Regions from separate parts of the Chryseobacterium gallinarum genome, predicted to be linked through region 2. Evidence: riboswitches for the same ligand, from Rfam matches in the RefSeq annotation. Region 2 holds a riboswitch; the other holds the start of a gene.
What was found. A riboswitch is a leader RNA that binds a small molecule or an ion and turns the genes downstream of it on or off. The one in region 2 is predicted to bind thiamine pyrophosphate.
Positions count from the first base shown of each region.

Region 1 (6,412 bases), 1.3 Mb from region 2:
GAATATTGATTTGAGTAATACTTTCGGACAAAACTCATTCAACTATACTATCAAAAATACCGGCAATACATCTTTACGGTTTGCTTCACCAGGTGAGTTTGATGCCGGCGGTTTAAGATTCACCCAAAACACAATCAACCTGGATTTTTCGAAAAAATATGATGTATGGGAAGGATTAAATGTGGCTTTTGGAGGTGAACACCGTTTTGAAAACTTTAAAATGACACCGGGTGAAGAAGCTTCTTATACGACGTATGATGTTTTCGGGAATGTCTGGAACGGAAACTCCCAGAGACCGACGGATTTCTTTGGAGCAACACTTCCTGGAGGTTCACAGGTGTTTGGTGGTTTCAGACCTGAAAATGCAGTCAATAAAAACAGACAGTCTGTGGCGGCTTACGCAGATGTAGAGTTTAATTTTACCCACTGGCTTTTGGTAGATGCGGCCGCAAGATATGAGAACTACTCTGATTTCGGATCGACATTTAACTACAAGTTAGCATCAAGAGTGAAAGTAGCTCCTGATTTTAATATAAGATTTGCCGGATCTACAGGATTCAGAGCTCCTTCTATTCATCAGATCTATTATAATGTAACCTCTACTTTGTTTACCAATAATCAACTTCTGGAAGTAGGGACCTTTAGTAATGATTCACAAGTCGCCGGATTGCTGGGAATACCAAAATTGAAACAGGAAACTTCAAAATCTGCAAGTGTGGGTTTTACCTATAAAATTCCATCTGTAAATCTGACCTTTACTGCAGACGGATATTTTACGAAAATCGATAACCGGATTATCCTTACAGACCAATTTTTAAAAGCAAATGTACCTGGTGATGCACAGCTGGTCTATGATCAACTGGGCGTGAATGGAGCCCAGTTTTTTACCAATGCTATTGATACGGAAACAAAAGGTCTGGATGTAGTGATTTCACATAATGCCAGATTTTCAGGGGTAAAATTGGACAATAATTTCGCAATTAACCTTAACCAGACCAAGCAGGTAGGGGATATTCACTCTTCAGGACTGTTGCAGTCTCCGCAGCTTGAGAAAGTATATTTTTCTGAAAAGTCCAGAGTATATCTGGAAGAAGCAGTGCCAAGGGTAAAGGCCAGTCTTTCTCATACACTTACCTGGAAAAATGCCAATTTCTATCTTAGAAACACTTATTTCGGAAAGGTAACGGGAGCCGATATTATCGATGTGAATGGTGATGGAGTTATTGATTTTAATGAACATCAGAAAATAGGAGATAAAATTATCACCGATATTTCCGTAGCGTATCAGTTTACCAAAAACGTAGGGCTGACCCTCGGGGTAAATAATTTATTTGATATTTATCCTACTAAGAACCTGCCGGCTTCTACCAATAATGACCAGTTTATCTATTCACGATCTACTTCACAGTTCGGTCAAAACGGGCGATATGTTTTCACCAGACTCAATTTTAATTTTTAATTAAAACGAGACTTATAAAAAACGGAACCTAAAAATGGGTTCCGTTTTTTTTGTTATACTTAGCTTCGTTTAGTACATCACTCTTATACATTCTTTTCAGCGGTTCTGTGAAATATCTATTTCCATTTCTTCAATTCATAAGCAGCTTCCCAGAAATAATACTCCAATCTGGTAGCCATGATAAAAGCTTCCGACATCTTTTCCTTGGTTTCTTGCGTACTGTTTTCAGCTAATCTGTCACATATGGAAATAGCCTGGTCTACCGCTTGGGAAAATTCTTCTCCAGCATACGTGGCAATCCATTTTTCATAGGGATTGTCTACTGTATTCCGGGTTTTGTAAATATAATTTCCTACCTCTCTGTAAATCCAGAAACAAGGAAGTACTGCTGCAACAGCAATTTCTACCGATTCAAGGGCAGCCGTACTCCTCAGAAAATGAATATAATGATGACAGGCAGGTTGTAAAACTCCTTTATCAGTTAGGCCAAAATCTTTAAAATAAGATTCATGCAAAGCATTTTCCACGACAATGGCATTTTCTGCAAACTGCATAAAAGTAAGAACATCCTGAAGATCCGGGATCTTAGCAGCAATTAAAGACAGGCTCCTACCGAAATGTTCCAGGTATAATGAGTCCTGGGCCATGTAAAAACGGAATTTTTCCTGTGGAAGGCTACCATCGGATAATTCTTTGATAAAAGGCATTTCCAGAATAGACTGATACTGGTCTTCTATAGCCAGCCAGTTTTTTTCAGACCATTTCATTTTTAATAAGTTTTTGCGGGTTAAAGAAATGATTAAGTGGACCATTACCTGATCCTGTCTGTACATCCATTCCGTTTTCTATGGCCTGGTAAATATATTGCTGGCCCAAAGAAACAGCATCATATAAAGTTTTCCCCTGGGCGATATACGCGGCTATTGCGGAAGAAAGCGTACAACCGGAGCCATGGGTATTGTTGGTATTCAGTTTTGAAGATTCAAAAGAATGGTAATGTCCATCCTCATCATAAAACAATGAAGTGATGATTGGAGTTTCCTGATGACCGCCTTTTAGAAGGATATTTTTACACCCAAGCTGTTTTATTTTTTTTCCAGCTGTATACAGGTCATCCAGGGATACTACTTTCATATCTGCTAAAATTGCGGCTTCATCCATATTGGGAGTGATAACATCAGCAATAGGAAATAGCTTTTCTGTAATCGCTTTTATGGTTTCTTCTTCAATCAGACGATGGCCGCTCGTTGCAACCATCACCGGATCAAATACAACAGGTATTTTTTTATACCCGGATAAGGTCGAAACAATGGTTTCCACCAGTTGCGGAGTGTGAACCATCCCGATTTTAATGGCATCGGGGACAATATCTTCCAATATGGCTCTGATCTGGTCTTCAACTGCTTCTATGGGAATCGGGTATATTTTTCTTACTCCCCGGGTATTCTGAACGGGTAATGCTGTCAATACTGAAGTGGAAAAACATCCGAGAGCAGAAGTTGTTTTAATATCGGCCTGGATTCCTGCACCTCCGCTTCCGTCAAAGCCTGCAATGGTTAAAACAGATGGATATTTGTATTTTTTCATTTTAAAATCTCATTTTTTAATTCATATGCTGCTTTCTGAGGATCAGCAGCGCTGCATATTGCAGAAACTACAGCAAGACAATCTGCACCTGCGTTGATGACAGCTTTTGCATTTTCAAGATGAATACTGCCGATTGCCACCAAAGGTTTTTCTGTAAGTTGCCTGATTTTGGTAATTCCTTCAAGGCCCCATTCTGTGACCGTATCCGTTTTAGTTCTGGTCTTGAAAACAGGACTGATTCCCAGGTAATCAGATACAGCAGCCTGTTCGTTTTTAAGCTGGGCCAGATATTCAACAGAATAACCAATCATTTTATCCTGAAGATGAGGTCGTTGTCTCAGCTGGGTAGGAGGAGTATCATTATTACCAACATGAATGCCGGCTGCATTTACCTTTTCTGCAACTTCAACACAATCATTAATTATCAATGGAATATTATATTTATGGGTAATTTCAATAAGTTGCTGAGCTTTTCGAAGGAATAGTTCCGTGTTATCATTTTTTTCCCGCAGCTGGATGAGATCTACTCCTCCGAGAATTGCCTGTTCAGCAACGGTCAGAAAATTCTTCCCCATACAGTCGGCTTGTGAAATGACCAGGTATAATTGATAAGGAAAAAAAGCAGTACTCATTTTTGCTCTATTTTTAAATGCGCAGTAAACTCTTCTTCTGTTATATTGTATAATTTATCAATCAGAAGCATTTGCAGACTTCCCGGTCCCGGGCTCTCTTTTGCAGCCAGTTCCCCGGCAATCCCCAATAGACTCATAGCAGATGCCACAGCAAGGGTTTTATCTTCTGCAACACCTGTAAAAGCGCCTATTAATGCAGTAGCAGAGCAGCCTAGCCCTGTTACTTTAGTCATTAGCGGATGTCCGTTTCTAATAAAGAACTGATCTTTTGAATTAAGGATAATATCTGTTTCACCGGATATACAGACAATTGTGTTGTACCGGCCGGCTAATATTTGACCGGCATCAATAGCTTCGTTGCTTTGAGCAGTACTGTCCACACCTTTGGTTACTGTGGTATTGATGTTAGCCAGGGCAATAATTTCAGAAGCATTCCCTCTGATAACAGCAGGGCGATATTGCAAAAGCCGTTGTAAGGTTTGATCACGGAACGAAGTGGCACCGGCACCTACGGGATCCAGAACCCAGGGTTTTTGCATTGTATGAGCTGCTTCGGCAGCGATAAGCATAGATTCAGCCCAGTATTCATCAAGAGTTCCGATATTAATAACTACCGAATGGGCAATATGGGCCATTTCCCTGATTTCAGATCGGGCATGGGCCATAACCGGGGAAGCTCCCACAGCCAAAAGAGCATTGGCGGTATTGTTCATCACTACAAAATTGGTAATGTTGTGAACGAGCGGTGACTTTTGTTTTACAAGCTGGACTTGTTGCCAGAGAGTTTTTTCCATTGTTATCATTTAAAAAAAATAGCTTTAGGAAAAATCCGGAACAAAAGTACATTTACAAGGAATGTAGATTTGCTTTTCCCTACGTCGGTGTAAGCCGTATCAGGTTCGAAGGGACTCTCTCAATTCTTTTCAGAATACCCCTAAAGCAAAACAAATGTATAAAAATTATAACAATGGTAAAAGGAATTTAAAGAAGACCTTACTATCTTTCCACAAGCTCTTTTACCTGTTCACCATAAAAATCGGTTTCCGTAGTCCTGATTTTTAAAAGCTCATACCACTTTCTGAAAGCACCGATAAAGACAATCAACATCAAAACCATTGCGGTAACGGCAAGAGCTGCCAATAAATATTGTTCCTTCGGAATGTAAATGGTCGTTACCTGGATGTAACCAGCCCAAAATGTGATCCCAGCCATGAAGACTCCCGGAATAGCAGCACACAAAGCATATCTGCCCCTGTTCATCCTGATGAGCATCGTAGTGCAAACGATTAGTCCACACGCGGCCAGCAGCTGATTACTGATTCCGAATAACGGCCAGATACTGCTTACATTTCCTGTATACACCAGATATCCCCAGGCAAAAGTGAAAAGAAGACTGCTGATGATAATTCCCGGAATCCAGTTTTTATCATTGAATTTAGGAATAACAGATCCCAGCATTTCCTGTAAAAAAAATCGTCCTACTCTTGTTCCTGCATCTATCGCAGTAAGGATGAATACCGCCTCAAACATGATGGCAAAATTATACCAATAGGCTGTTAACTGATCCATATAAGGAATCTTGTTAAAGATATGAGCCATACCCACAGCCAGGGAAACGGCACCTCCGGTTCTCCCATGCAGATCAATGCCTATTTTTTGCGAGTAATAATCAATATCTACTCCGTGAAGAGCAGGATGAGCAGCAAGGAAAGCATCATAGGATTCTTTAGGAGTATTAATAGCAAAATAATCACCCGGCATTAATGTACAGGCAGCTATTAAAGCCATAAGGGCAACAAAACCTTCTACTAGCATAGCTCCATACCCCACAAAGAGGATTTCTCTCTCTTTATTAAGCATTTTAGGGGTTGTACCCGTAGCAATGACAGCATGAAATCCCGATATGGCACCACACGCAATGACAATGAAGATAAATGGAAGCACAGGACCGCCTATGACTGGACCTCCTCCGTTAATAAATGCTGTAAGGGCAGGCATCTGTATGGTGGGGTGAATAACGATTACTCCTACAGCAAGCATAATGATTGTCCCGATCTTTAAATAGGTTGAAAGATAATCTCTGGGAACAAGCAGCAGCCATACCGGTAATACGGAAGCTAAAAAGCCATATAACGGAATCGCAACTGAAATGGTTTTAATATCCCATGAAAATAAATTGTTCATAGCAGGATTCTGCATCAGGCTATGCCCGCCAATAATCCCGGCAATCAGAAGTATACCTCCCAGAATACTGGCCAATAGGACACTGTTCTTTTTATAACGCATAATCAGGCCCATAATAATGGCAATTGGCATGGTAATGACCACCGTAAACAGCGACCAGGAAGCCTCATGCATGGCATTGATGCAGGCTAATGACAACCCTGCTAATGTGAGAATAAGAATGAACAGAATGGCAAATCCGGCCACAGTACCTGTTGCCTTACCAATTTCTTTTGAAGCAATTGTTGCCAGACTCTGTCCTTTATGTCTTACAGAGGCAAATAAAACCACCATATCATGTACACCGCCTCCCAGAACGCATCCGATCAGGATCCATAAAGCACCGGGAAGATAACCGAACTGAGCAGCTAATACGGGACCTACAAGAGGGCCGGCAGCAGCAATTGCCGCAAAATGATGGCCAAACAGTACATTTTTATTCGTAGCAACATAATCTTTACCGTCTGCAAATTCTACAGCGGGAGTTGTATGCTGATCATTAAGCCGGAGT
Region 1 is NZ_CP009928.1:2,767,527-2,773,938, forward strand. Features, by position in the region: gene OK18_RS12470 (TonB-dependent receptor plug domain-containing protein) at 1-1,459, shown strand, start outside; gene tenA (thiaminase II) at 1,576-2,226, opposite strand; gene thiD (bifunctional hydroxymethylpyrimidine kinase/phosphomethylpyrimidine kinase) at 2,213-3,046, opposite strand; gene thiE (thiamine phosphate synthase) at 3,043-3,678, opposite strand; gene thiM (hydroxyethylthiazole kinase) at 3,675-4,472, opposite strand; TPP riboswitch at 4,532-4,624, opposite strand; gene OK18_RS12495 (carbon starvation CstA family protein) at 4,675-6,412, opposite strand, start outside.
Region 1: it holds a riboswitch for thiamine pyrophosphate, as region 2 does, so the genes downstream of both, thiM (hydroxyethylthiazole kinase) here and thiS (sulfur carrier protein ThiS) in region 2, are expected to answer to the same signal.

Region 2 (6,412 bases):
CTATTTTATTAGCCTCTCCGCTTACCAGCAATATATGATTCACTCCCATCGATTTCAGGACAGAGGCTTCCACCATCAGCTCGGTATCAGAGAGGGTTTTTCTTTTTAAATGATTATCTAAACTAAAACCGCAGTAGGTACAGATATTCTGGCATTCATTACTAAGGTATAAAGGGGCGTACAGCTGAATGATTTTTCCGAAACGTTTCTGTGTAAGCGTTTGCGTCATTCTGGCCATTAGCTCCAGTTCCCCTGATGCAGCCCGTGAAAGCAGGACCAGAAAGTCATCAATAGTTTTGTTTTTTTTCTGAAGACTATTTCTGACATCCGACAGGGACACTTTTTCAAGTCTGGCTTTTACTTCATCCCATTGATACTGTTCAAAAACCTCTTTAAAGCTTTTCATGAACCTGATTTTATTCAAATAAAAATGATGTTAAAGGACTTGAAGCTTGAGCATGGCTGGTAACAGCTCCCAATTCTGATTCAAAAGCCCTTCTTCCTGCAATGACTCCTTCTTTAAAAGCCAAAGCCATATTCACCGGATTTCCCGCTACCGCAATAGCGGTATTGACTAGTACGGCATCTGCTCCCATTTCCATAGCCTTTGCGGCATCTGAAGGAGCACCTATGCCTGCATCTACCACCACCGGAACATTGCTCTGGCTAATGATAATTTCTAAAAAATCCAGAGTTTTTAACCCTTTGTTGGTTCCTATGGGGGCTCCCAGAGGCATTACCACAGCTGTTCCGGCATCTTCAAGCCGTTTACAAAGAACAGGATCTGCATGAATGTATGGCATTACAACGAATCCCAGTTTCGCAAGTTCTTCAGTAGCATATAATGTTTCGATCGGATCAGGCAACAAATATTTCGGATCCGGATGAATTTCCAGTTTTACCCAGTTTGTTTCCAGCGCTTCCCTGGCTAATTGTGCAGCCAATACCGCTTCTTTAGCCGTTCTTGCCCCTGATGTATTCGGTAACAGATGGACATGTGTTTCTCTTAATGAATCGAGTAAGTTATCTTCTGCAAATCCGGAATCAATTCTTTTCAATGCCATCGTTACCATATCCGTTTCTGAAGCAACTACTGATGCTGCCATATCCCTGATACTTCCGAATTTTCCCGTCCCCAGGAACAATCTGGATTCAAAGGTCCTGTCTGCTATTATTAATTTCTGATTGTTCATATCATTGCTTTTTTAAATTCATTAATGATGGATGGTTGTTTTGTGATCTGTGCTGAAACGGAGACTCCATAAATACCTGATTGTTGTAAAGGCTGAATATCCTCAAGCGTAACACCACCAATGGCAAATATTTTCGGGGCTTCTATTGATTGGTCACGTAGAGTTTCAATCATTTTCTGATATCCTTCAAAACCAAGGACGGGGCTCAGCTGCTCTTTGGTAGGAGTAAATCTTAACGGTCCTAATCCTATATAGTCACAGCCCTCTTGTATTCTTTGCAGTACATCCGGAATCGTATTCGCTGTTCCACCAATTATTTTTTGATCCCCTAATATCAATCTTGCCTCTTCTACAGAACTATCGTTTAATCCAAGATGAACTCCATCTGCATCTACTTCATGTGCTAACAGTACATGATCATTGATGATACAAACAGCCTTATAGTCCGCACATGCTGTTCTGGAAATCTCACACAGCTTTATTAATTCATTTCCGGGAGCATTTTTCCAACGAACCTGAATCCATTTTATCCCATTATCCAGTGCCCTGGTAATATTTAATTTCTGTTCATGCAGAGTATTTCCCTGTGAAATGTATTGTAGTTTTTCCATTGATTACATCTGAAATATTATTAAAAAATAGTCTTTTTGCATTTTTTAAATGCTTCTAACGGCTGATCATTTTCCCAAACGGCTCCTAATAAGGCCACACCGTCTACTCCCTTCTCCAAAACAGATGGAATGGTATCTGCATTAATTCCACCTAAAGCAATCATCTTTACATCCCGATTCTTTCGCATTCCGATCTCCTGCATGACTGTTGAATCTTTTCCATACCCTTTTTTAGAGATACTCGAAAAGAACGGACTTATAAAAGCATAAGCCCATTCTCCTTTTAACATATTATAGGTAGTGATGTCATGTACCGAAGTGGAAATAATAGTATTTCCGTCAAGAAATGGCTTATACATTTCCTTCTGCCGGTCTGCTTCCCTGAAATGCAACCTTGAAACAGGATAATCTTTTCCCAGGTCATAATGGGTATGCAGAACCAGCTGGGAATAAAAGGATGGATTAATACAATCAATCAGGTCTGCCACTTCTTTCCGGTTAAAAAAAGGTTTTCTGATATGCAGCAGATCTAATCCTTCATCAAACATCCGGTTAATCATTTCTGCTTCATTCCGAACGGCTTTTTCAGGGGTGATAACCAGGATCATATGTATATTTCTTTTCCTCTTTCAATAAATTCCTGAGACTTATCCAGCATTCCCTTTTCAGCAGATTCACGGATTTCCTGAGTAATCTTCATAGAACAGAATTTAGGTCCGCACATAGAACAGAAATGGGCAATCTTAGCACCGTCAGCAGGGAGGGTTTCATCATGATAAGACCTGGCTGTATCAGGATCCAGGGAAAGATTGAACTGATCTTCCCATCTGAATTCAAATCTGGCTTTACTTAATGCGTTATCTCTATATTGTGCTCCTGGATGTCCTTTTGCCAAGTCTGCGGCATGGGCGGCCAGTTTATAAGTTATCACCCCAACTTTTACATCTTCTTTGTTCGGAAGTCCTAAATGTTCTTTTGGAGTTACATAGCAAAGCATCGCACACCCGAACCATCCGATCATTGCCGCACCGATTCCTGAAGTAATATGGTCATACCCTGGTGCAATATCTGTTGTCAAAGGGCCTAATGTATAAAACGGAGCTTCATGGCACTCTTTAAGCTGCTTATCCATATTCTCTTTGATCATATGCATCGGAACGTGGCCCGGGCCTTCGATCATTACCTGTACATTATGTTTCCATGCTATTTTTGTAAGCTCTCCCAAAGTTTCCAGTTCTGCAAACTGAGCGGCATCATTGGCATCAGCAATAGAACCCGGGCGCAGGCCATCTCCTAAAGAAAAAGCCACATCATATTTCTTCATGATCTCGCAGATCTCCTCAAAATGAGTATATAAGAAATTTTCCTTATGATGATAAAGACACCATTTCGCCATAATAGATCCTCCTCTGGATACGATTCCGGTTACTCTTTTTGCTGTAAGATGAATATATCTTAATAAAACTCCTGCATGAATGGTAAAATAAGAAACTCCCTGTTCTGCCTGTTCAATCAAAGTATCTTTGAAAATTTCCCATGTTAAATCCTCGGGTACTCCCTTTACTTTTTCAAGCGCCTGATAAATAGGGACAGTACCGATAGGAACCGGACTGTTCCTGATAATCCATTCTCTTGTTTCATGAATATTTTTCCCCGTTGAAAGGTCCATTATGGTATCTGCTCCCCAACGGCAGGCCCACACTGCTTTTTCTACTTCTTCTTCAATACTGGATGAAACAGCACTGTTCCCGATATTGGCATTGATTTTCACCAAAAAATTCCGTCCGATAATCATCGGCTCACTTTCGGGGTGATTGATATTATTGGGGATAATCGCCCGACCTGCAGCAATTTCGTCTCTCACAAACTCCGGGGTAATTTTATTTTTGGGAGTATGAGCACCGAAGCTGTTTCCCGGATGTTGGAAAGCCATCTGTTCAGAAACTGTTTCAAGCTGTTCTATACGCTGGTTTTCCCTGATCGCCACATATTCCATTTCTGGAGTGATGATTCCCTGTTTTGCATAATACAATTGGGTAATTTCTTTTCCCTCTTTGGCCACTTTAGGTTTATGATCGTAAGAAAAGCGAAGTTCATCAAGTCGGGAATCTGCCAAACGCGCTTTCCCATATTCTGAAGTAATTCCATCCAGGATGTCTACGTCATTCCTGTCCAGAATCCATTGTTCTCTTATTCTCGGAAGTCCCTTCTGAATATCAATACTTGCATTTTCATCCGTATAGGGACCTGATGTATCGTATACCGTTACGGGAGCATTATGCTCCAGAGTACCATTGGAAAGCTTAGTCGGGCTAAGTTGTATTTCACGCATTGCTACATTGATAGGGTATATTTTTCCTTCAACATAAATCTTTTTTGAGTTCGGAAATGGTGAACATGTAATAGAGTGAGCCATGATTTTGGGTATTTAAATATGAAAACTAACCGCCCTGAGTGGCAGTGATAATTAAAACTGAATCTTTGTCTCTGAGAAATGTTTCTGGCCAGGCGGCCAGTGGAATAATACGATTGTTGAGCGCTACAGCAATCCCTTTTTTCTTTCCGGGTAATTCCATAGCCAGTAATGCTTCCAGATTTTCGGGAAGTACATCAAATGTTTTTCGGGTGTGGTTGATGATAAGTTCCATTCCTAATAATTTTAAATACACTTTAGGAATGGCTATGATTGTACAATAGAATGTACAGCAAAGTCATCTACTTTTCCCTACGCTGGTATGATCCAGATCAGGTTCAAAGGGTAAAGTCTCAGTCTGTAAACACAGACACCCCTAAAGTATGGGACGAAGTTAGGTATTTTTTGAGAATGGACAAAATTTTTGTAGTGATGGAAGCGGGATGATGGAAGCATGAAGTTTAAAATGGTGAAAACATTTTTATTATAGATTCAAGATGGCTTCGGATTAGGGGAATTAGTATAAACACTGGAAGAAAGGAGTTAGAAAATCCTTTCGGTTTAACTACTAATGACTAATGATACAATTATTTTTTTAATTTAAAAAAGATAAAAATTGTCCTTGCGGCCTTTATTATTTCAAGCTCCCCGCTTCCAGCTTCACGCCATGATTAAGCCCAATATTTATCCCGAACAGACTTTCTTTTTTATTCTTCACATGCTCTCCATACAGGATCATTTTGTGGTACAGGAGCTACGATTTCAATTTTTTCTTTAGTAACGGGATGAATAAATTCCAGTTTTCTTGCATGAAGATTGATTCCTCCATCCGGATTGGAACGTGGTGATCCATATTTTAAGTCTCCTTTAATCGGAACCCCTGTTTTAGATAACTGAGCACGAATCTGGTGATGTCTTCCGGTTTCAAGGTCAACTTCCAAAAGCAGGTAATTATCCAGGGCTTTGATTACATGGTATGTCAGAATTGCTTCTTTTGCCCCTTCTGTAGCTTTGGGAAAAACAATCGCTTTATTATTCTTTTCGTTTTTCTTTAAGTAATGAACCAACCTTTGACTTTGCGGAATCATTTCTTTTGCTACCACAGCCCAATACGTCTTTTTAATCTCACGGTTTTTCACCATCTGGGTCAGCCGGGAAAGCGCTTTGGATGTTTTAGCATAAATCACCAGACCCGAAGTAGGACGGTCTATACGATGAACCAGGCCGAGAAAAACATTTCCCGGCTTAGCATCTCTTATTTTTATATAATTTTTTATAGTTTCTAATAGCGATTCATCGCCGGTTTTATCACCTTGTACAAGCTGACCGACTTTTTTGTTGACTACCAGAAGATGGTTGTCTTCATAGACAATTTGTTCCTTCATTTTATCCGTTTATCTTCTTCTGTTCGTTAATGAAAGGATAATCCCGGCAAGAAGCCCGATGGTTTTCAGGCTGGATAATCCTGAACTTTCAGGAAGAAATGCTCCTATCACGCATATCGCTGCTGCAGAATACATGGCATAAACAAAATTTTTATTGATAAGCAGGGGGGCCTGGATAAAAAAGCTTGCTCCAATTAGTACATAAAAGACTTTTCTGGAAAGAAGATGATTGATTTCAGGAGAAAATAAATTAAACCATCCTATAGCAAGACAAACCAATGCTGCAATAGATAATATTCCCTGAATAGATTGTTGTTGATTTTGCATTAATTAGTAGCTTTCGTTTTCATTTGGAAATTCCACATTTTTTACATCTTTCACATATTGAGATACAGCTCCTGTAATTTCTGTATAAAGGTCAAGATACCTTCTTAAGAATTTAGGACTGAAGCCTTTATTCATCCCTACCATATCATGATATACAAGCACCTGTCCGTCGCAGTGAGATCCGGCACCAATCCCGATGGTTGGGATGGAAATGCTTTCCGTTACTTTCTTAGCCAGTTCAGCCGGAATTTTCTCCAAAACAATAGAAAAGCACCCTAATTCTTCCAAAAGCTGCGCATCGGCAACCAGTTTTTCTGCTTCCGCTTCTTCTTTTGCCCTTACTTTATAGGTCCCGAATTTGTAAATTGACTGGGGAGTTAATCCCAAATGTCCCATTACAGGAATTCCGGCATTGATAATCTTTTTAATAGATTTTGAAATCTCTTTTCCTCCTTCAATTTTTACGGCATGGGCACCTCCCTC
Region 2 is NZ_CP009928.1:1,444,701-1,451,112, forward strand. Features, by position in the region: gene thiH (2-iminoacetate synthase ThiH) at 1-406, opposite strand, end outside; gene OK18_RS06460 (thiazole synthase) at 417-1,193, opposite strand; gene thiE (thiamine phosphate synthase) at 1,190-1,804, opposite strand; gene OK18_RS06470 (thiamine phosphate synthase) at 1,825-2,412, opposite strand; gene thiC (phosphomethylpyrimidine synthase ThiC) at 2,409-4,220, opposite strand; gene thiS (sulfur carrier protein ThiS) at 4,246-4,452, opposite strand; TPP riboswitch at 4,510-4,605, opposite strand; gene OK18_RS06485 (RluA family pseudouridine synthase) at 4,925-5,602, opposite strand; gene OK18_RS06490 (hypothetical protein) at 5,612-5,929, opposite strand; gene panB (3-methyl-2-oxobutanoate hydroxymethyltransferase) at 5,933-6,412, opposite strand, start outside.